2 regions of the Bacillus paramobilis genome follow, and region 1 is predicted to be linked to the other one. Evidence: a T-box and tRNA genes for the amino acid it is inferred to sense, from the RefSeq annotation. Region 1 holds a T-box; the other holds one or more tRNA genes.
What was found. A T-box is a leader RNA that pairs with one kind of tRNA and senses whether it is charged. The one in region 1 lies ahead of trpS (tryptophan--tRNA ligase), so its partner is inferred to be a tRNA-Trp.

Region 1 (12,123 bases):
CAGAATCTTTCCTATAAAAAAGAGAACGTTTTCTTACCTTTTCTTGATAAATCAATTAAGAAATGTAAGACTATACAAGTGAGAACTAAAAGGAACATTTGTTCTTATTTTAACAAACATTCTCCTTCATGTCTATACGATTTCTAAAATAAATCAATAATTTTTCTGACATTTCTTTCTTTTTTACCTTTTATCTCATACAATAAACATACAGACAGGCAAAGGGGGAATTTGCAAATGATTGCTTTTTTTATTGATTTTGTCACGGTTGCTGCCCTCATCATCGGAATAACAGCATTGATTGGTGTCATTACAAATAGCATTGGTGAAAAACTCTTTGGCGGAAAAGAAAAGATGAAGTTTGTTAATAAAAGTTTGGATGTGCAATCCGGCTGGAATCAAGTTGGTGGGAAAGGTATTTATAAGAAACGTACGTATTAAAAAAAGCAGGCAATCACCTGCTTTTTTCTTATTTCTCTACTGACGCCCATTTAAAGCTTAAATCGCCGCCATATTTATGGTTGTACATATTTTTAATTGATTCTCTTTGTATATATGCTCTACCGCGTTGATATACTGGAACAATCGCAGCGTCATCAAGTAACATTTTCTCTGCTTCTAGTAAGTTTTTCCAACGTGCATTTACATCGCTTCCATCTTTCTTCGCTTTCATGATAATTTCATCGTATTTCGGATTAGAGTATTTCATTTTATTTTGCGATCCGTCCGTCACAAACATATCAAGGTATGTAACTGGATCTGGGAAGTCTGCACTCCATCCAGAGAATGACATCACATAATCGCCCGCATCTTCTAGTTTTAGTTTTTGCGCGAATGGCTGTTGTTTAATTTTCACTGTTAAACCTGGTAAATTCTTTTCTAATTCACCTTTTAAATATTCACCTGTTTTCTTCGATAATTCAACATCTTCATTTAATAACTCTAATTCGATTTCATTTTTACCAAGCTCTTTTTTACCAGCTTCCCAATATTTCTTCGCTTCTTTCACATTTGGTTTTACAATATCTCCATTTACAGCACGGAAGTCTTTCTTATCTGGCCCTTTAATGAAGTTATCAGGAATTAATCCTGTTGCTGGCTTAGAACCGTTATTTAATAATGTATCAACGAACGGCTTACGTTCAAAAGCAAGTGAAATTGCTTTACGAATATTTTTATTTGCTAAAGCTGGGTCTTTTTGATTTAAACGAAGGAAGAATACAGATGTATCTTCTACTGTTTGAAAATCTGGTTTTCCTTTATATTTATCGATGAACTCTGCTAATAACGTCGCTCGATCGACTGCGTTTGTTTCATATAAATTAATTGGCGTAGACGTATCTTTTACAATATTAAAGTTTACTTCCTCAATCTTCACTTCTTTATTGTCCCAATATGACGCGCTCTTTGTCATTTTAAAGCTACGTTCATGTTGCCAATCACTTAATGTAAATGGTCCGTTATAAAGTGTTGTATTCGCTTCCAAACCAAACTTCGTACCTTGCTCTTTCACAAACTTTTCATTCACAGGATAGAAGATTGGATATACCATTAAATCTACAAGGTATGGAATTGAATTGTCTAATTCCACTTCTAATGTATGATCATCAATCGCTTTCACGCCTAATTGATCTGGACTCATCTCTTTTTTATTAATTTTCTCTGCATTTTTTATATCATACATAATGTACGCTGATTTCGCAGCTGTATCTGGGTTAATCGCTCTTTGCCATGCGTATACAAAATCCTTCGCCGTCACAGGCTCACCATTTGACCATTTTGCGTCTTCACGTAATTTAAATGTATATTTTTTACCGTCTTCTGACTTTTGGAATTCCTTCGCTACACCAGGAACTAGCTTATCATCTTTCCCTAAACTGTATAAGCCTTCCATCGTATTAGTCATTACTCTTGAAGAAACTGCCTCAGCGGATAACGCTGGATCCATCGTTGGAATCTCTTGTGTTTCAATTAAGTTAATAACTTGCTTCGCACCGCTTTTCCCGCTATCCCCTTTTGCGTTCGCTTGCGGTTCATCTTTTTGGTAGCTACATGCCCCTAACATCATGCTCATCGCTACTGTTGATACTACAAAAACTGGCATCTTTTTTTTCATACTTCCACCCTCCACAAAAATGTTAGCCCTTTCATTTTCAAACAAATAGAAATATATATATGTTCTAATAATTCATATTATACACACGAATATATTTTTTGTATATTTATATTTCTATTTTATTAAAATTTTCTGTTAAAAAATATACCTTTGTAAACGTTTTATATTGCTGATTATCCTTACTAAAGTGTTAAAAATAAATATTTTTATATTTTTCTAAATTATCAGAGAAAAATAAATTTTATATCTCATAATACTTTTTGCATAATTATCCTTCTCTTTTTATCATAAAATAGCGCCCCCTTCATAATAAAGATATGTAGGTTAAAATGAGTGCAAAGGATAAGAAAGTATGTTACGATACACTTTGCTAAAAATAGATATCGGTAAAGAGGGGACGGACATGACAGCAATTCAGGCAAAAAACGGGCCGACAGAGAAATTAAGTTTATTCTTATTAACATGGCCTATTTTTCTAGAAGTTTTTCTATTTATGTTAATGGGGATCGCTGATACTTTCATGTTAAGTGCATTATCAGACGATGCTGTATCTGGGGTTGGTGCAGCGAATCAATACCTCCATATCGCTATTTTGGTACTAGAAGTCATCGGGAACGGCGCAGCTATCGTCGTATCTCAATACCTCGGTTCCAAACGTTTTATGGAAGCATCTAAAATATCAGCTTTAGCCGTCACATTAAATTTAGTGGTCGGACTCATTATAAGCGCTGGTTTTCTTTTATTTTCAAAACATATGATGATGGCAATGAACTTACAAGGCGATGTACTCATGTATGCGCAAGGCTATTTATCCATCGTCGGAGGCGCTATTTTCCTTCAAGCTATTATTAATTCATTAGCCGCAATTATCCGCGTACACGGCTTCACAAAGCAAGCGATGTATATTTCTCTTGGAATGAATATTATTCATATCGCTGGAAACTACGTACTCATTTTCGGGAAATTTGGTTTCCCAGAACTCGGTGTACAAGGGGCTGCTATTTCTTCTGCTGTCAGCCGACTTATCGCACTTATCGTTTTCTTCTGGTTACTGTACCGCGTTATGGAATACCGTGTGAAATTACAATATTACTTCACCTTATCAAAAGAATACATCGGGAAAATTTTAAAAATCGGGATTCCATCTGCATTTGAGCAGGTTATGTATCAAGCTTGTCAAATTGTCTTCTTATACTATGCAACATACTTAGGAACGGAATCATTAGCGGCTAGACAATACGCTACGAACATTTCTATGTTCACTTATTTATTCGCGATTGCGATCGGTATGGGAACAGCTATTATTATCGGACGCCTCGTTGGCGGTGGTGAAAAAGATGAAGCGTATGAACGCGTATGGAAAAGTGTAAAATGGGCAATTGGCGTCACTTTATGTATGGTCGCTCTCGTCGTTACATTCCGCACACAATTAATGGGACTATTTACAGATAATCCGCACATTATTACGTTAGGTGCATCGGTTCTTTTACTAAGTGTACTACTTGAAACAGGGCGTACGATGAACATCGTCATCATCAATTCACTTCGCGCAGCTGGTGATGCAAAGTACCCCGTTTTAATCGGAGCATTCTCTATGGTGTTAATGAGCTTACCACTCGGTTACTTTTTCGCCTTCTATTTAGATATGGGGCTCGTTGGTATTTGGCTAGCGATTGCTATTGATGAATGGACACGTGCCATCATTATGTTCTTCCGCTGGAAAAGTAGAGCGTGGGAACGTTATGCACTCGTTAAACCTGAAGAACAAGAGGAGAGTGTTTCTGTTCAGGCACAGTAATACTCGTTTAATTAAAATGCATTAATTGGAAAATAACATTTATATTCACTTACCGACAAATGTTAACAATACAACTGTTTATAGAATAGAAAAAGAGCCATCCTTCCGCAATGGAAGGATGGCTCTTTTTCTTATTGATAAATCTCTTTATATTTCTTATACTCTGCTTCAGAACATAATACGAAATGTCCTGGGCGAATTTCACGCATCGTTGGTGCTTCACTAGCATAATCATGCTGAGATGGATCGTATACGATACGCTTACGATTGCGCTCATAATCTGGATCTGGAAGCGGAATTGCTGATAATAGTGATTTCGTATATGGATGAATTGGATTCGCATATAACTCTTCACTTGTTGTTAGCTCAACGATTTGACCACGGTACATTACGCCGATGCGGTCACTAATGTATTTTACCATTGATAAATCATGGGCAATGAATAAGTATGTTAAACCTTTTTCTTTTTGTAACTTTTTCAGTAAGTTTACAACTTGCGCCTGGATTGAAACATCAAGTGCTGAGATTGGCTCATCGGCAATGATAAATTCAGGTTCTACAGCAAGTGCACGAGCGATACCGATACGTTGACGTTGTCCACCCGAGAATTCATGAGGGAAACGGTTTGCATGCTCTTTATTTAAACCAACTGTGTTTAATAATTCATGAACACGGTCCATACGCTCTTTTTTGCCTTTTGCTAGTCCGTGAATATCAATACCTTCTGCAATAATATCCCCTACTGTCATACGAGGATTTAATGATGCATATGGATCCTGGAAAATCATTTGCATTTTACGGTTGAACTTCTTCAGTTGTGCGCGTGATTTTTTACCATGTACATTTTCACCATCGAACAATACTTCACCAGCAGTTGCATCATATAAACGAATAATCGTTCTTCCAGTTGTCGATTTACCACACCCTGATTCTCCTACAAGACCAAATGTTTCTCCGCGGTAAATATCAAATGAAATATCATTAACCGCTTTGACAACACCACCACTCACGTCAAAGTGCTGCTTTACATTTTTTACTTCAATTAATTTCTCACGTTGTTTAGTCATGTTGTTCACCTGCTTTCATTTGAAGAATGCGTTTTTCAACAACAGCCGGCGGTTTTACTTCTGGAGCTTGCTCGTGAAGTAACCAAGTTGCCGCATAGTGTGTATCACTTACTTTAAATAAAGGTGGGTCCATTTCAAAATCAATTTTCAGTGCCTGTGGGTTACGTGGTGCAAAAGCATCTCCCTTTGGCGGCTTTAATAAATCTGGAGGCGTTCCAGGGATTGCATATAACTCTTCTTCTGAACCATCTAAACTTGGCATAGATGCGATTAAGCCCCAAGTGTACGGATGTTTTGGATTGTAGAAAATTTCATCAACCGTTCCAATTTCAACAACTTTACCAGCGTACATAACTGCTACGCGGTCCGCAACGTTTGCCACTACGCCTAAGTCATGCGTAATGAAAATGATTGCCGCTTCTGTTTTTTGCTGAATGTCTTTCATAAGCTCTAAAATTTGCGCCTGAATTGTAACGTCTAGCGCTGTTGTCGGCTCATCGGCAATTAATAGTTTCGGGTTACAAGCTAACGCCATCGCAATAACTACACGCTGTCTCATACCACCTGAGAATTGGTGAGGATATTGTTTTAAGCGCGCTTCTGGATTTGGAATACCTACAAGGTCGATTAATTCTAACGCAACTTTACGTGCATCTGCTTTACTCATCCCTTGGTGTTTAATAAGGCCTTCCATAATTTGATTTCCAATTGTCATCGTTGGGTTTAATGATGTCATTGGATCTTGGAAAATCATCGCGATATCTTTACCGCGCACTTGTTGCATTTCTTTTTCTGTTAATTTCGTTAAGTCACGACCTTCAAATACGATTTCACCGTTTTTAATACGTCCTGGAGGATTCGGAATTAATCCCATTAACGCTTTAGAAGTAACTGATTTACCAGAACCAGATTCTCCTACAATCGCTAATGTTTCTCCTTTTTTCAAATCAAAAGTAACACCGCGTACAGCTTGTACTTCACCTGCATGTGTATCAAAGGAGACTTGCAAATCTTTTACCTCTAGCAATGTTTTCATTTTTACTTCTCCCCTCTTTTACTTACGCATTTTTGGATCTAACGCGTCGCGTAATCCGTCTGCCATTAAGTTGAATGCTAAGATTAACATACTGATGACAACCGCTGGGATGAACATCATATGTGGATACGTTTGAATTGATTTATAACCATCGTTTACAAGAGAACCAAGTGATGCGAATGGTGGCTGAATACCTAAACCGATGAAGCTTAAGAACGCCTCACCAAACACTGCTGTTGGAATTGTAAACATTGTCATTACGATAATTGGTCCCATTACGTTCGGGATTAAGTGTTTTACAATTAACTGTGTATTTGTTGCACCTAATGTACGAGATGCTAATACATATTCTTGATTTTTTAATTTCAGGATTTGTCCACGAACGATACGCGACATCCCTATCCAACCTGTAATCGCCATTGCGAGTGTAATTGACCATATACCAGATCCCATAATGATTACCATTAAAATAACGATGATTAAGTATGGAATACCGTTAATAATCTCCATAATACGCTGCATAATATTATCTACTCTACCGCCATAGAACGCTGAAATACCTCCATATGCAACCCCAATTACTAAGTCAATTGCTGCTGCTAAAAGAGCGATATATAATGATACACGCGTACCTTCCCATGTTCTTGTCCATAAATCGCGTCCAAGATCATCTGTACCAAACCAGAAATACTCTTTAATATCACGTTTTTCATATTGGTCAACACCATATTGATCTGTACCGTCAAATGGTAGCCAATGGACATTTTCAATAACAGGAATTTTCGGTGGTAATTTCGCACGACCTAAATCTTGCTCTTTATAAGAATGCTTACTTACCATCGGTCCTAAAACTGCTAGTAATATAATAAGCGCTAATAAAATGAAACCGAACATTGCCCCTTTATGTTGGAACAAACGTCTTCTTACATCTTGCCAAAACGTTAAGCTTGGACGGGCAATGACTTCATTATCAACATTATTTTGATTGGCTTGTTGAAATAAATCTGGAGATAATTTTTGTACATCTTTCATCATTTTTTCCCTCCCGCTAAACGAATACGAGGATCAATAATTCCGTATAAAATATCAACAATGAAAATAACTAAGATGAAAATCGCACTATAGAAAATTGTAGTTCCCATAATAACTGTATAGTCATTCACTGTAATAGATTTAACGAACTGTTCCCCCAGTCCTGGTACAGCATAAATTTGCTCAATAACTAATGTCCCTGTAATTAATCCTGCAACCATTGGTCCTAAAATTGTTACAACTGGAATTAACGCGTTACGAAGTGCGTGTTTGATAATGATAACGCCTTGGCTAATTCCTTTCGCTTTTGCTGTTAAAATGTAGTCAGCTTGCATAACTTCAATCAACTCTGCACGAGCAAAACGTGCGATTGTTGCGATAACTGCCATCGATAAAGCGATTGTAGGCATTACGGTAAACTCTGGTCCTTTCCAGAATGCTACTGGGAACCACCCAAGTTTTACCCCTACGAAATATTGTAGTAATGCGGCGAATACGAACGATGGTACCGACATCCCGAGTACGGAAATAATTGTCGCCCCATAATCGACCCACGTATTGTTACGAAGTGCCGCAACGATTCCTAAAATTAAACCGATAAATGTACCTAATATAATCGCTTGTAAACCAAGTTGTGCTGATGGTCCAATGCGATCCACAATCATATCTGTTACTGGACGGTTATCATATTGGAATGATACCCCTAAATCACCTTTTGCTAAGTTACCTAAGTAACGTGCATATTGAACTGGTACTGGATCATTTAAGCCATATTTTTCAAGAATGATTTCTTTTTGTGCCGGTGATAGTTTCTCCTGGTTTTTAAGCGGAGAACCCGGAAGTAATTTCATCAAAAAGAAAGTCAGTGTAGTAATTAAAAATAATGTCAAAGCCATGTACACGAAACGTTTTAATACATAACGTCCCATAGTCAAGCACCTCCCCGTTTTTCTCAAAAGCAATAAGATAGTTTAAAATATTCTTACTTTTATTTTTTTAAAATAAGAGCATATGCCCATCATAGGCATATACCCTTATTCATGATGGAAACCATTTTTAGTTTTTAAGTTCAACCCACTTATAGCTAAATTCTCCGCCATATTTATGTTCTAATAGGCCAGTAATTGAGCCACGTTGTAAATATGCTTTACCAGGTTGATATACTGGAGCAATCGCTGCATCTTCAAGCAATTGTTTTTCTGCTTTTAATAGAGCATCCCAGCGAGCTTGTACATCAACTTCTGTTTTCGCTTTTTTAATTAAATCATCATACGCTGTATTTGCGTAATTCACTTTATTTTGTGCATTACCTGTTGTATACATTTCAAGGAATGACATTGGATCCATATAATCTGGACTCCATCCCGCATACGACATTGCATAATCTCCACTTGCTTCAAGTTTTAGTTTTTGTGCAAATGGCTGCATTTTTGTTGAAACTGTTAAACCTGGTAAGTTCTTTTCAAATTGGCCTTTTAAATACTCTCCGATTTTTTTCGCATCATCAGTATCAAAGTTTAATAGCTCTAACTCTACTTTGTCTACACCAAGTTCTTTTTTACCAGCTTCCCAGTATTTTTGAGCTTCTTTCATATCCTCTTTTATAAGCTTTCCGTTTTCTTCACGGAAGTCTTTTCCATTCGGACCTTTTGCTAAGCCTTTCGGAACAAAACCATATATTCCTTCTGAACCATCGTTTAAGATCACTTTTCCAATGTTTTCACGTTCAAAGGACATTGCAATTGCTTTTCGGATATTTTTATTTGCTAAAAATTTATTCTTTTCATTTAAGCGAATAAATTGTGTAGATGGTCTCTTAATCGTTTTAAAGTCAGCATCTGATTTGTATTTATCTACAAATTCTGATGTTAACACTACACGATCAATTGCTTTCGTTTCATATAAATTTATAGCAGTTGAACGATCCTTAACAATATTGAAGTTTATTTCCTCAAGTTTTACTTCTTTATTTTCCCAATACGTTGGATTCTTCTTAAGTTGGAAACTTTGTTCATGCTTCCATTCATTTAATACGAATGGACCATTATAAAGTGTCGTATTGGATTCTAATCCAAATTTTGCTCCTTGTTCTGTTACAAACTTTTCATTCAAAGGATACAATGTTGGATAGACTGTTAAACTTACAAAATAAGGAACAGGGTTATCTAATTCCACTTCAAGTGTATGATCATCAATTGCCTTTACACCAAGCTCTTCAACTGGCAATTCTTTTTTGTTAACTTTCTCCGCATTTTTCACATCAAATAGTATGTAAGCAAACTTGGCACCCGTGTTTGAATCTACAGCTCTTCGCCAAGAATAAACGAAGTCTTTCGCTGTTACAGGTTCACCATTAGACCATTTCGCATCTTCACGTAACTTAAACACATACTTTTTGCCATCTTCTGATTTCTCATAAGATTTAGCGACACCTGGAACAAGTTTATCGTCTTTCCCCAGACGATATAATCCCTCCATCGTATTATTCATGATGTTAGAAGATGTTGCATCCGTTGATAACGTCGTATCCATAGTTGGAATTTCAGCTGTCTCAGTTAGATTTAAAACTTGCTTGTTTGAGGATTTTTCTTTTGCGCCTGCTTTATTATCCTCTTTTTGGTAACTACAAGCTCCTAACATACTGACTGTCAGCGTCGATGCAAGTAATAACGGTATCTTTTTCTTCATGTTGTGTTGCCTCCCCTAATTGCACTTCCTGTACCCTCACTTGTAAAAAAGTAGAATTGAAAGAATAATCTCCAAGTTTCTACAATTTTCATTATACATATAATATAACAATTGTGAATATAGTTTTTTGTTTTTTTGTTAAAATTTTTAATAAAATGTTTATTTTTTTATTTTTTTGTAAAGGGATACGTTAACATTGCTACCATCATCTTGAAATCAGACCTTTAATTGCGTATAATTTTCAAAAAATTAATTCTAGTACATATTATAGCTTTTATAGTATAATAATTCTAGTAATATTTTGACGGAGGGGAACATTTTGAATAAAGTTTTTTTTCATACTTGTATACTAATTTTCATAGCGATAATCGCTTCTAGTATTGGCGCATTCCTCGTTTCATCGCAATTTTTGTTGAATTTTGTCAATATATCGTTTTATGTCGCACTATTTTTTATTCTTGTTGGCGGTTTTTTATTCATATTTCAAAATGGATTTTTCAATGTAACAATTTACGCCTTCCAAAGAGTATTTGGTACGAACAAAAAAATTGAGTCTTTAATTGAAGAAGTAGAGGAACCTGTCGATAAGAAAGAACGTATTTATAAAACATATTCATTCAAATGGACGTATCCAATTTGTATTACAGGTATCATTCTTGGGTTGTTCTCGACCCTCATTAGCTTTACTATTTTGATGTAGTTTGCAAACACTATCCCATATGATATAATAATCAGCAAAACATTTTGTTATAAAACTTTAGTTCTTTCATATTAAAGAGCTCAGGTAACAATAAATAAATTTATATGTATGCGATGATAAAGAAGAGTACATATTGAGGCAATTTCAGAGAGCTTGTGGCTGGTGTGAACAAGTAATTGTACAGTATGGAATGGGCTTTTGAGCACCAAACCGAACCGAAAGTAGTAGGCTTTGGCGTTATATCCAAACGTTATTATGGATTAGAGAGATTTCACAGTAGTGAAATAATTAGGGTGGTACCGCGGTCCATTCGTCCCTATAGTTTTTTGGGATGAATGGGCTTTTTTGTTTGTCTTCTCTTTCCTATCACGCATTCAAATTTAGGAGGAATTACTTATGTCAGTTATCTTTTCTGGTATTCAGCCGAGTGGAACGATTACACTTGGAAACTATTTAGGAGCTATGAAGCAATTTACAGAGCTTCAAAATGAGCACGACTGTTATTTCTGTATTGTAAACCAACATGCAATTACAGTACCTCAAGATCCCGTACAACTTCGTAAAAACATCCGCAGTCTTGCTGCGCTTTATGTAGCATGCGGCATCGATCCTGAAAAAGCTACTTTATTTGTACAGTCAGAAGTACCAGCACACGCTCAACTAGGATGGATTATGCAATCAGTTGCTTACGTTGGAGAATTAGAGCGCATGACGCAATATAAAGATAAAGCATCAGGTAGAGATTCAGTACCAGCTGGATTACTAACGTATCCACCATTAATGGCTGCTGATATTTTACTTTACAACACTGAAATCGTACCGGTTGGTGATGACCAAAAACAACATATGGAATTAACACGTGACCTAGCAGAGCGTTTCAACAAGCGCTTCCGTGAAGTGTTCACTGTTCCTGAAATTCGCATTCCAAAAGTAGGAGCTCGCGTTATGTCATTAACAGAACCTACGAAAAAAATGAGTAAATCTGATCCGAATCCAAAATCAATGATCAGCATGCTTGATGAACCAAAAACAATTGAAAAGAAAATTAAGAGTGCTGTAACTGATTCTGAAGGTATTGTGAAATTCGATAAAGAAAACAAACCTGGCATCTCTAACTTATTAACTATCTACTCTTCATTCTCAGGAAAAACAGTAGAAGAAATCGAAGCAATGTACGAAGGAAAAGGATACGGAGACTTCAAAGGCGACCTAGCACAAGTAGTCGTAGATGCAATTCGTCCAATCCAAGACAAATATAACGAACTAATCAGCTCACCAGAACTAGACGAAATTCTAGACAAAGGTGCCGAAAAAGCAAACCGCGTTGCATTCAAACAACTACGCAAAGTAGAAAACGCAATGGGGTTAAGTAGAAAACGTAGGTAACTTATAAAGCGGAGGCGACTGTTTAGCCCTGACGGCTAAGGTTCTTTCCCACAGAAGGTGCTTTTTACCTTCTCGTGGGGAAGGTTCTTAGACGCGAAGGGCTAGGAGCCCGAGCTGGATTTCTTATAAAGCGGAGGCGGCTCGCTTAGAATGTGAGGGGGATGGAGCTCCTGACGTAGAGGCGCTTTTTGCCTCGCAGGAAGGCGCGAAGCCACCGAACATTCTTGCCGCCGGAGCTGGATTTCTTATAATGCTCGCTGAAGCAAAGTTACAACAAATTAAAAAAACCGCCAATCGGCG
Region 2 (12,123 bases), 670 kb from region 1:
AAGCTTCTAGCGAGATAAAAGGTGCCTGTACCGCAAACCGACACAGGTAGGCGAGGAGAGAATCCTAAGGTGTGCGAGAGAACTCTGGTTAAGGAACTCGGCAAAATGACCCCGTAACTTCGGGAGAAGGGGTGCTTTCTTAACGGAAAGCCGCAGTGAATAGGCCCAAGCGACTGTTTAGCAAAAACACAGCTCTCTGCGAAGCCGTAAGGCGAAGTATAGGGGGTGACACCTGCCCGGTGCTGGAAGGTTAAGGAGAGGGGTTAGCGTAAGCGAAGCTCTGAACTGAAGCCCCAGTAAACGGCGGCCGTAACTATAACGGTCCTAAGGTAGCGAAATTCCTTGTCGGGTAAGTTCCGACCCGCACGAAAGGTGTAACGATTTGGGCACTGTCTCAACCAGAGACTCGGTGAAATTATAGTACCTGTGAAGATGCAGGTTACCCGCGACAGGACGGAAAGACCCCGTGGAGCTTTACTGTAGCCTGATATTGAATTTTGGTACAGTTTGTACAGGATAGGCGGGAGCCATTGAAACCGGAGCGCTAGCTTCGGTGGAGGCGCTGGTGGGATACCGCCCTGACTGTATTGAAATTCTAACCTACGGGTCTTATCGACCCGGGAGACAGTGTCAGGTGGGCAGTTTGACTGGGGCGGTCGCCTCCTAAAGTGTAACGGAGGCGCCCAAAGGTTCCCTCAGAATGGTTGGAAATCATTCGTAGAGTGCAAAGGCATAAGGGAGCTTGACTGCGAGACCTACAAGTCGAGCAGGGACGAAAGTCGGGCTTAGTGATCCGGTGGTTCCGCATGGAAGGGCCATCGCTCAACGGATAAAAGCTACCCCGGGGATAACAGGCTTATCTCCCCCAAGAGTCCACATCGACGGGGAGGTTTGGCACCTCGATGTCGGCTCATCGCATCCTGGGGCTGTAGTCGGTCCCAAGGGTTGGGCTGTTCGCCCATTAAAGCGGTACGCGAGCTGGGTTCAGAACGTCGTGAGACAGTTCGGTCCCTATCCGTCGTGGGCGTAGGAAATTTGAGAGGAGCTGTCCTTAGTACGAGAGGACCGGGATGGACGCACCGCTGGTGTACCAGTTGTTCTGCCAAGGGCATAGCTGGGTAGCTATGTGCGGAAGGGATAAGTGCTGAAAGCATCTAAGCATGAAGCCCCCCTCAAGATGAGATTTCCCATAGCGTAAGCTAGTAAGATCCCTGAAAGATGATCAGGTTGATAGGTTCGAGGTGGAAGCGTGGTGACATGTGGAGCTGACGAATACTAATAGATCGAGGACTTAACCATATAATATGAAGCAAATGTTATCTAGTTTTGAGAGAACATAAAAAACTTGTTGACTTTTAGAGTGAATAAGTTATAATAATGATTGTCTCAAAAGAATAATGTCTGGTAATGATGGCAGAGAGGTCACACCCGTTCCCATACCGAACACGGAAGTTAAGCTCTCTAGCGCCGATGGTAGTTGGGACCTTGTCCCTGTGAGAGTAGGACGTTGCCAGGCAATATTATTCCGCAGTAGCTCAGCGGTAGAGCTATCGGCTGTTAACCGATCGGTCGTAGGTTCGATTCCTACCTGCGGAGCCATTGGAGAGCTGTCCGAGCTGGCCGAAGGAGCACGATTGGAAATCGTGTATACGTCACAAGCGTATCAAGGGTTCGAATCCCTTGCTCTCCGCCATAGGATTTATAATATTTGGCCCGTTGGTCAAGTGGTTAAGACACCGCCCTTTCACGGCGGTAACACGGGTTCGAATCCCGTACGGGTCACCACTTTGGAGGATTAGCTCAGCTGGGAGAGCACCTGCCTTACAAGCAGGGGGTCGGCGGTTCGATCCCGTCATCCTCCACCATATAAATTATATAAGTAGTATCATCGCGGGGTGGAGCAGCACGGTAGCTCGTCGGGCTCATAACCCGAAGGTCGCAGGTTCAAATCCTGTCCCCGCAACCAAATGGTCCCGTGGTGTAGTGGTTAACATGCCTGCCTGTCACGCAGGAGATCGCCGGTTCGACCCCGGTCGGGACCGCCATTTTAATAAGGCTCGGTAGCTCAGTCGGTAGAGCAGAGGACTGAAAATCCTCGTGTCGGCGGTTCGATTCCGTCCCGAGCCACCATTTATCTTAATAAAATATGCCGGCTTAGCTCAATTGGTAGAGCAACTGACTTGTAATCAGTAGGTTGGGGGTTCAAGTCCTCTAGCCGGCACCATGTAAGTTTCGGAGGGGTAGCGAAGTGGCTAAACGCGGCGGACTGTAAATCCGCTCCTTTGGGTTCGGCAGTTCGAATCTGCCCCCCTCCACCATTTACATAGGGGCATAGTTTAAAGGTAGAACTGAGGTCTCCAAAACCTCCAGTGTGGGTTCGATTCCTACTGCCCCTGCCAAATATATTTACACAACATGGCGGTTGTGGCGAAGTGGTTAACGCACCGGATTGTGGCTCCGGCATTCGTGGGTTCGATTCCCATCAGTCGCCCCATTTTTATTTTAAAAATTACAAATAATCTAATGGATACTTACATATAATTAAGTAAGAATTCGGTGGGCTATAGCCAAGCGGTAAGGCAACGGACTTTGACTCCGTCATGCGCTGGTTCGAATCCAGCTAGCCCAGCCATTTTTGCGGAAGTAGTTCAGTGGTAGAATACAACCTTGCCAAGGTTGGGGTCGCGGGTTCGAATCCCGTCTTCCGCTCCAATATAATTTAATATGGCGGCATAGCCAAGTGGTAAGGCAGAGGTCTGCAAAACCTTTATCACCGGTTCAAATCCGGTTGCCGCCTTTTCTTTTGTGCCGATGTGGCGGAATTGGCAGACGCGCACGACTCAAAATCGTGTTCCTTCGGGAGTGTCGGTTCGACCCCGACCATCGGTATCATGAACGGCGTAATAAAAAATCTCTATACTAATTGTATAGAGATTTTTTGTGTTTTATTGGTGTGACAAAAAGTGTGCGGTGAGTAAACTAAGAAACATTAAAAGGATAAAAACAAACATTCATTTTTATCCTTTTAATTCCGGTATTCTATACAATATTCTCTTCAAGCACTCTAGAGAGAACTTCTCCAGCCTGGTGACATGAAGTTAAATCCGACACCACCAGTAGATATTAGCACATTATCAGCTGTTAATTTTGTAATTTCTAAAAACTTCTTTTTAAACTCTTCTCTGTTGTACTTATACATAGTTGAGTGGCACGCCCACATGTGCGTTGAAGTACTTAACCAGTCTCCTAATTCCTTTAATTCAGGAAACGACTCAAATTGAATGGGTTCATCTAATTTCATGAATCTTACTTGATAGATAGTTGGGTTTAATTTCTCTCCAATTCCTTTAAGACCATGTGCCTTTTTCTCATTTGAATGTGTCATAATTCTCCCTCATTTCCACTTCAAATTTTTTCCTATTTTTATTATACAACAATAGGAAGGAAATGTAGGAATATTATGGAAAATAGTATCGGCGATATAAAAAGACTCTAACAGAAATGTTAGAACCTTTTTTGTTAAATTATACTATGTGCTTCTAAAATTCGTAATAAACGTAGGAATTCATGTATAATATAACTTGTCGATAGAACAAAATGATAGTGATTTATATTATGTCTGTAATATGAATCAAAAATGAACTTTTTATATTTCTTTTAAAAATGTGTTGAATACACATTATATTTCATATTAATATTTTTATGTAGATTTAAAACGGGAAAGAGAGTGGAAAGTATGGGTCGTAAATGGAATAATATTAAAGATAAAAAGGCATCAAAAGATGCAAATACAAGCCGTATATACGCGAAATTTGGACGTGAAATTTATGTGGCAGCAAAACAAGGTGAGCCAGATCCAGAATCAAACCAAGCGCTTAGAGTCGTATTAGAACGTGCGAAAACATACAATGTGCCAAGAACAATTATTGATCGTGCAGTTGAAAAAGCAAAAGGCGGTTCAGAAGAAAATTATGACGAGCTTCGTTATGAAGGATTCGGGCCAAATGGATCTATGGTAATTGTAGATACACTTACAAATAACGTAAACCGTACTGCAGCAGATGTACGAGCTGCATTTAGCAAAAACAGTGGTAACATGGGTGTAAACGGTTCTGTAGCTTACATGTTTGATGCGACAGCTGTTATCGGTCTTGAAGGTAAAACATCAGATGAAGTTCTTGAAATTTTAATGGAAGCAGATGTAGATGCACGTGACATTCTTGAAGAAGAAGATGCTGTTATCGTGTATGCTGAACCGGATCAATTCCATTCTGTACAATCTGCACTTAAAGATGCTGGTGTTGAAGAATTCACAGTTGCAGAATTAACAATGCTTGCACAAAGTGATGTAGAACTTCCTGAAGATGCTCAAGTACAATTTGAAAAAATGGTTGATGCATTAGAAGACCTAGAAGATGTGCAACAAGTTTACCACAACGTAGACTTAGGAGAATAATACGATAGAAGCCCCCTGTTCGTTTAACGGATAGGGGGCTTTTTTTATGAAGTTAATTAAGATGATGAATGAGTAAAGGGATTTTGTTGTAGACAGGGAATATGCTTATAGGGATATATGAAATATTCATTATTGCTAGGAGGCTTAATATGGAACATAAAACACCAAAGCATATCGTTGCTGTAGCAGGTTATTTAACAAATGAAACAGGTGAAGTGTTATTAGCTAAAGTACATTGGCGAGCGGATACGTGGGAGTTGCCAGGAGGACAGGTGGAAGAAGGAGAAGCGCTCGATCAAGCAGTTTGCAGGGAAATGTTTGAGGAAACAGGTTTAACTGTGAAGCCGCTTGGAGTTACAGGTGTTTACTATAATGCTTCTATGCATATTTTATCTGTTGTTTTTAAAGTCGCATATGTGAGCGGTGAAATACAAATTCAGCCTGAAGAAATACAAGAGGCTAAATTTGTTGCTTTAAATGAAGAGAACATAGATGAGTATATAACTCGTCCTCATATGAAATCCAGAACGCTTGATGCGATGAGAGCAACACATTTTATTCCGTACGAAACGTGGGAAGTGCAGCCTTATAATTTAATAGGTAGATTGTAAAGAAAAGGGTAGCAGGTTTGAGATACAATCAAATCACTACTCTTTTTTGTATACTGTTTAAGAAAAAGGTCAAAATAATAATAGTGCTAGTATTGATTTTGAGAACGTTTGTTCTGTATAATGTATGATATATTGTATACATTTAGATTACTAGATACTTACAAATATATATATTTGTAGATGATATAATGAAAATAGGATGTTTTAATAGAGAAGTATAGGCTTAAGGTATACTCTGTTATTGGTTTAGCATAATATATATTCAATATTTCAGATGAATAGTAGATAAAAAAAGACTGTGATACAATACTTTTTTACCCCGCTATTTGCCGGACAGCCCGATTGGTGAGGGCTGATTAAGGTTTCACTTTATACCTTACAATGATGTAAGGTACGTGTAAGAGAAATCGATGGGATGTTTTTTTGCAACAAGGTATTCTTAAAGTATGAGTTATATGCTGTGTGGAAAAGAGGTGTTCAAGATGAAAGAACGAGTATTATCTAGGGTGAACTATCATCAAAAAGTTGCATTAAATCCAATGACTAAATTCCTTTATAAAGCCATTATTTTATTATTATTGTTAAGTTGTACGTTATTATTCGTTGGAAATGTAATGATCGAGCAAAGTGATATTAGTAAATTACATGTACCGGCTAAGTTAGAGGTGCCAGAATCATTAACACATGCATTTATTGCGACAGAAGATAAAAGGTTTTATCATCATAACGGTTTAGATTATATAGCGATTGTCAGAGCGTCTGTTGAGAATATAAAGGCTGGTGGTGTTGTGCAAGGTGGAAGCACAATTACACAGCAGTTATCCAAAAATGCTTTTTTAACAAATGAACGTACATTTTCTCGTAAGTGGAAAGAGATTTTTTATACGAAAAAAATTGAACGCACATTTACGAAGGATGAAATTTTAAAATTGTATGTAAGTAATATTTATTACGGAGAAGGAGCATGGGGAATTGAAAAAGCGGCAAACCTTTACTTTGGTAAAAAAGTAAGCCAATTAACGCTGGCTGAAAGTGCAATGATGGCTGCTGTAGTAAAGGCACCTGCTTATTACTCACCTGCACAAAATTATGATAAGGCCGTAGAGAGACGAAATGTCGTTTTGAGATTGATGGAGAAAGAAGGCTATATCAATCATGATGAGTATGTGCAAGCAGTTAGTGAGAAGTTAGTAATTCGTCATGATATCAAAACAGAGCAGTCGATGTTAAATAACGCGCGTGAAAAAGCAGTAAGCTAAAGGAAGTTCCTACATAGGAGCTTCTTTTTTTGAATAAATTGTGACAAATTGTGACACAATATCGTCACAATTATTGTATTTTTGTAATTTATGTGAGCGTGTTCATTGCGTGACGTATATAAGTGTTGATATTATGTGTATTGTGTACAATGCTGTATACAGAATATGAATTTAAAGAGGAATGTATATGAAATCAAATAAACTCATGGCTCTTGGTATAGTTTTTTCTATCGCAGTATTGATTGTAATCGGAACGATTGCTTATAGCATCATAAATGACAAAAAAGATAAAGGGAATGAGATGTTTGCTTATTCCACACAACAATCTTTAGGGAAAGATGATGCACCAGTTAAGGTAGTTGAATTTGGAGACTTCAAATGTCCTGCGTGTCGTACTTGGGATGTAACAGTATTACCACGATTAAAAGAAGAGTATATCGATAAAGGTAAAGTGCAGTTATATTTTATTAACTTCCCGTTTATCGGAAAAGACTCTGATTTAGGCGCAGCAGCTGGTGAAGCAATTTATAAACAAGATAAAGATTCATTCTGGACTTTCTATGATGAGATTTATCAAAGTCAAAAGAAAGACACGGAAGAGTGGATTACAGAAGAATTACTTCTTAACATTGTGAAAGAGAAGCTTCCGAAAGTTAATGTAGAACAATTTAAGAAGGATTTACACAGTAAAGAAATAAAAGAAAAAGTACGTAAAGATTCAGATCGTGCTCAAAAATTAAAAGTTCAAGGTGCTCCTTCAGTATACATAAACGGAAATCTTGCAAACCCTGATTTCGATAGTATGAAGAAGGCGATTGATAAAGAATTGAAAAAGTGATGAGCTACTCATCACTTTTTCGACTTTTTTCGATAAAATTCTTGCTTCCGTTTTTTTTACATGCTATACTACTTTACATAAGTTATTCTAATATCTTATATTTATTTCATATTTGCGGGTGTAGTTTAGTGGTAAAACAAGAGCCTTCCAAGCTCTGGTCGAGAGTTCGATTCTCTTCACCCGCTCCAAATTTTATTAAATGTTTTTCTATAAATTGTGATCAACGCAGTGTTTCGTTTCTAAGATAAACGAGGCATTGCGTTTTTTAATGTTTGAAAAACGTAATTGTATGCGAAAATAGAAGTAGAGAATAGTATTCCAAAAGTGAATTGCTAACTAATATAGACGTTACATAAAGGGTGAATTCATCTGAGGAGAAAGAAACAGTAAACAAAAATGTGCGTATATAGTAAAAAGTAATTATGAAACAATATAAACCAAAAGAATTTTCAGAAATGCTTAATGTCTCTGTTAAGACATTACAAAGGTGGGACAATCAAGGTGTTTTACCTGCTTACCGAAACCCAAAAGGAAGAAGATACTATACAGAAGAACAGTATAAGGAATATATGGGGATTCAAGAAGAACTTGTTCAGGATTTAATATCTATCATTCATGTATTTAGCTGTAGAATATATGGGTTGAGAAAATACAAAAAGAAAATGTCGGAGGGTGGAGACTTATGAAAAGAGCATATTTAATAGAAATCAAACCGACAACTGAACAAGTTAGTAAAATCCGTCAAACTATTGGGGTGTGTCGATATGTATATAACCTGTATATCTCTAAAAATAAAGAGGCATATGAGTCGGAGGGGAAATTTCTTAGTGGCTATGACTTTTCCAAATGGCTAAACAATATTCATACAAAAGAGTGTGACCAGTGGATTAAAGAAGTGTCGAGCAAAGCGGTAAAACAAGCGATTATGAATGGAGATAAAGCTTTTAAGCGGTTTTTTAAAGGTTTATCTAAGTTTCCACGATATAAAAAAAAGAAGAAGCAAGATGTGAAGTGCTACTTTCCGAAAAACAACAAAACAGATTGGACAGTAGAAAGACATAGAGTAAAAGTCCCTACAATTGGTTGGGTAAGGTTAAAAGAATATGGATATATCCCTAAAAATGCAACTGTAAAAAGTGGCACAGTATATCAAAGAGCAGGAAGATATTTTGTATCTGTACTTTGCGAATTGGAAGAAATGGCAACAAAGTTAGCACTCAATAAAATAGGTCTAGGGATTGATTTAGGAGTGAAGGATTTTGCTACACGTAGCGATGGGATCGTTCATGAAAACATCAACAAAACAATGAAAGTAAAAAAGATAGAAAAACGGTTAAAACGTGAACAACGCTCTTTAGCACGTAAATTTGAAAATCTAAAAAAGAGAGGTGAAAAATCTGTTACTAATAAAAGAGTGAATATAGATAAAAATGTTCTTAGAGTGCAAAAGTTGCATGCTCGATTAGCGAATATTCGAATAGAGTATGTAAAGTCTATTGTAACGAATGTGGTGAAAACCAAGCCAACGTTTATTACAGTGGAAGATTTGAATGTGAAAGGTATGATGAAGAATAAACATTTATCTAAAACAATTGCCAAGCAGTCTTTTTTTGCTTTTAAAACGTGGCTTTTGACGAAATGTGAGGAATATGGAATTGAATTACGTCAAGTAGACCGGTTTTATCCATCGTCAAAGTTATGCTCATGTTGCAGTCAAAAGAAAGCGGATTTAAAGCTATCTGACCGAGTATATACATGTGAATGTGGCAATGTAATGGATAGAGATTTGAACGCAGCGATCAACCTTTTACAAGCAAAAAAATATACAATACTAACGTAAATAGATTGTATATATGTACGGTGGGCTACATCGGAATTTACGCCTGTGGAGTGTCACAGCAAACTGTAGTAGCAAGTGATTAGCGAGGCAGGGCACGTAGAAGCAGGAATACTCTAAGAATATACATTTGTCTATATTTTTAGTAGCAGGCGATTAGGAATGGATTTTGAACAATTAAAGCAAGATGTAATTGCGTATAGTAAAACAATTGGTATAGATAAAATAGGCTTTGCTAGTGCTTCACCATTTGAGGAATTAAAGCAGCGCTTAATCCAGCAGCAACAATTAAATTATCAATCTGGATTTGAAGAGCCTGATATAGAAAAGCGAACGAACCCGCAGCTTCTATTACCTGGCGCAAAATCGATTATTGCGATTGCATTAGCATATCCTTCAAAGTTAAAAAATGCACCATTAAGTAAGCGTGGAGAACGCCGCGGGATTTTTTGTCGTGCTTCTTGGGGACAAGATTATCATCTTGTTTTACGAGATCGTTTGCAAAAATTAGAAGCATATTTAATCGAAAAACTTCCCGATATAGAAGTTAAGTCAATGGTTGATACGGGTGAATTAAGTGATCGAGCTGTTTCGGAGCGTGCCGGTATTGGGTGGAGCGGTAAGAATTGCGCTATTATTACACCTGAATTTGGTTCGTATGTATATTTAGGAGAAATGATTACAAACGTTCCATTCCCACCAGATCAACCAATAGAAGATCAATGTGGAAGCTGTACAAAATGTATTGATATTTGTCCTACAGGTGCTTTAATACAAGGAGGACAGTTAGACTCGAAGAAATGTATTGCATTTTTAACACAGACGAAAGGATTCCTACCGGAAGAATATCGCGACAAAATAGGAAACCGTATATATGGATGTGATACATGTCAGACTGTTTGTCCGAAAAATAAAGGAATGGATTTTCATAACCACCCTGAGATGGAACCAGATCCTGAGTTAGTTAAGCCGCTATTAACACCACTTTTAACAATTAGTAATCGTGATTTTAAAGAGAAATATGGAATTATGTCTGGATCATGGAGAGGTAAAAAGCCGTTGCAACGAAATGCGATTTTGGCACTTGCGCATTTTAAAGAAGCATCAGCAATTCCTGATTTAATCGGTGTTATGAAAGATGATCCAAGACCAGTACTTCGGGGAACAGCAGCATGGGCACTTGGGAAAATTGGTGGAGATGCCGTGGGTGAAGCCATTGAAAAAGCGATGCAACGCGAGAAAGATGAAGAGGTTCTTCATGAAATGAATCGCGGGCTTGAATTATTAGCGCAGAAAAAAGAGTAGATAATATCTCCCTTTTTCATATTGTAATATGGGAGGGAGACAAAATGGTTGTAAAAATAAATATTGAAAAGCAAGTACAACAATTTTTAGCATATATAACAGAAAAACGAACAAATGTAGATGGTATTGCTGAAGATTTATTCCAAATAGCACAGAGAAAGAAACAATTGTTTCAAAAGCGTAATGCACATATAGTGAAAGCAACTGCGGACGTTTCTTTCATGAGACAATTAAATAATAGCAATCATCAAGAAATTGATTATCAAATACATTTTAAATATTTAATTAAGCATAAAGAATTATTTTATATCGAAGAGGAACAACTAAAACGAAGAGTTTGTTTAAATAAGAGCCGGGTAATAGGTGATTATGCTATTGAAGTGCCAGAAGCAGCTGGAATGAATGAGACGTTAGAAAGAGAAGTTATAAAAGAGAAGTATGGTTCTTATCAGTATAACCGTTTAGAGGCAGTTAAATATGCAGAGCGTTGGTGGGATGATCGAAACCCTGTATATCGTAATTTCCCTGATAATTGTACGAATTTTATTTCTCAATGTCTTCATACTGGAGAAGTACCAATGAATGGATATCCTAATATTCGTAAAGGATGGTGGCAAAGGGAGAATCAGTGGAGTTGGAGCTGGGCTGTTGCACACTCTTTTTATTGGTATTTGTCAGGCGCTACAACAGGGCTTCGAGCAGAAGCGGTAGAAAGGCCAGAGGATCTTATTCTTGGTGATGTCATCGCTTATGATTTCGAGGATGATGGTAGGTGGAATCATACGACGATTGTAGTAGCAAAAGACGCAGATGGTATGCCACTTGTAAATGCACATTCAGCGAATAGCCGTCGGCGTTATTGGAACTATGAAGATTCTAGTAAATATACACCACAAATGAAATATAAATTCTTTCACATTATTAATGGGTAGAGATTTTTCGCTCAAGTGGTATAATACGTAGTAGACAAAAAACAGAGGTGAATATCGCGTGGGAGTACATGTTGTTTTATATCAACCAGAAATTCCAGCAAATACAGGGAATATTGCTCGTACTTGTGCAGCAACTGGAACAGAATTACATTTGATTAGACCGCTTGGATTTTCAACGGATGATAAAATGTTAAAGCGTGCAGGATTAGATTATTGGCAGCACGTGAAAGTTACGTATTATGATTCAATTGAAGAATTTTATGAGAAAAATAAAGACGGTGAATTCTTCTATTTAACAAAGTATGGCGAGAAAGCTCATACAGCGTTTGATTATAGCAAACGTGAGAAGGATTACTATTTTGTATTTGGAAGAGAAACAAACGGCTTACCAGCTAATGTAATCGAAGAAAATTTCGATCATTGTTTACGTATTCCAATGACTGATAAAGTGCGCTCATTAAATTTATCTAATACAGCAGCTATTTTAATTTATGAAGCATTCCGTCAACAAAATTATCCAGGATTAGATTTAGAAATTGTTTATTAAAAGTCGCCATATGGCGACTTTTTTTATAAAAATAAAAATAATATGTAATCATACATTTAAAAAAGGGTACATATTCATATAGAATGGGGATATATGAATAAAAATAGATTAGACGGGTTGAGATAAATATGAAGGAACAATATAATAATCAAAATACCTTTTTAAGTATGATAGATATGGATTTAATAAGAAGAGGATTATTACATGCTATTCAGGACTTAGTATTTATTGTGAAAGTTATTGATGAGGAAACCTTTAAATATATTTATGTAAATAAGATAGGTATGGATTATGCGAAGCTGAGCGAAGAATGTTATGGAAAAACGTTTGCTGAAGTA

Region 2: it encodes a tRNA-Trp, which carries the amino acid that the T-box ahead of trpS (tryptophan--tRNA ligase) is inferred to sense. The anticodon was not compared.

Annotation. Positions count from the first base shown of each region.
Region 1 is NZ_CP151108.1:4,081,290-4,093,412, forward strand. Features, by position in the region: gene AABL52_RS20905 (hypothetical protein) at 238-441, shown strand; gene AABL52_RS20910 (peptide ABC transporter substrate-binding protein) at 470-2,116, opposite strand; gene AABL52_RS20915 (MATE family efflux transporter) at 2,469-3,914, shown strand; gene AABL52_RS20920 (ABC transporter ATP-binding protein) at 4,046-4,981, opposite strand; gene AABL52_RS20925 (ABC transporter ATP-binding protein) at 4,974-6,017, opposite strand; gene opp3C (oligopeptide ABC transporter permease) at 6,036-7,052, opposite strand; gene opp3b (oligopeptide ABC transporter permease) at 7,049-7,978, opposite strand; gene AABL52_RS20940 (peptide ABC transporter substrate-binding protein) at 8,106-9,737, opposite strand; gene AABL52_RS20945 (DUF3899 domain-containing protein) at 10,057-10,437, shown strand; T-box leader at 10,542-10,758, shown strand; gene trpS (tryptophan--tRNA ligase) at 10,834-11,823, shown strand.
Region 2 is NZ_CP151108.1:4,747,196-4,759,318, reverse strand. Features, by position in the region: rRNA gene AABL52_RS24405 (23S ribosomal RNA) at 1-1,299, shown strand, start outside; rRNA gene rrf (5S ribosomal RNA) at 1,401-1,516, shown strand; tRNA gene AABL52_RS24395 (tRNA-Asn) at 1,525-1,599, shown strand; tRNA gene AABL52_RS24390 (tRNA-Ser) at 1,602-1,693, shown strand; tRNA gene AABL52_RS24385 (tRNA-Glu) at 1,711-1,785, shown strand; tRNA gene AABL52_RS24380 (tRNA-Val) at 1,790-1,865, shown strand; tRNA gene AABL52_RS24375 (tRNA-Met) at 1,890-1,966, shown strand; tRNA gene AABL52_RS24370 (tRNA-Asp) at 1,970-2,045, shown strand; tRNA gene AABL52_RS24365 (tRNA-Phe) at 2,055-2,130, shown strand; tRNA gene AABL52_RS24360 (tRNA-Thr) at 2,149-2,224, shown strand; tRNA gene AABL52_RS24355 (tRNA-Tyr) at 2,235-2,318, shown strand; tRNA gene AABL52_RS24350 (tRNA-Trp) at 2,326-2,399, shown strand; tRNA gene AABL52_RS24345 (tRNA-His) at 2,419-2,494, shown strand; tRNA gene AABL52_RS24340 (tRNA-Gln) at 2,558-2,632, shown strand; tRNA gene AABL52_RS24335 (tRNA-Gly) at 2,638-2,712, shown strand; tRNA gene AABL52_RS24330 (tRNA-Cys) at 2,727-2,797, shown strand; tRNA gene AABL52_RS24325 (tRNA-Leu) at 2,808-2,889, shown strand; gene AABL52_RS24320 (DUF3884 family protein) at 3,065-3,385, opposite strand; gene AABL52_RS24315 (YebC/PmpR family DNA-binding transcriptional regulator) at 3,737-4,456, shown strand; gene AABL52_RS24310 (NUDIX hydrolase) at 4,606-5,067, shown strand; gene AABL52_RS24305 (transglycosylase domain-containing protein) at 5,550-6,326, shown strand; gene AABL52_RS24300 (DsbA family protein) at 6,514-7,164, shown strand; tRNA gene AABL52_RS24295 (tRNA-Gly) at 7,279-7,352, shown strand; gene AABL52_RS24290 (MerR family transcriptional regulator) at 7,587-7,850, shown strand; gene AABL52_RS24285 (RNA-guided endonuclease InsQ/TnpB family protein) at 7,847-9,004, shown strand; gene queG (tRNA epoxyqueuosine(34) reductase QueG) at 9,164-10,306, shown strand; gene AABL52_RS24275 (amidase domain-containing protein) at 10,351-11,238, shown strand; gene trmL (tRNA (uridine(34)/cytosine(34)/5-carboxymethylaminomethyluridine(34)-2'-O)-methyltransferase TrmL) at 11,297-11,785, shown strand; gene AABL52_RS24265 (sensor domain-containing protein) at 11,914-12,123, shown strand, end outside.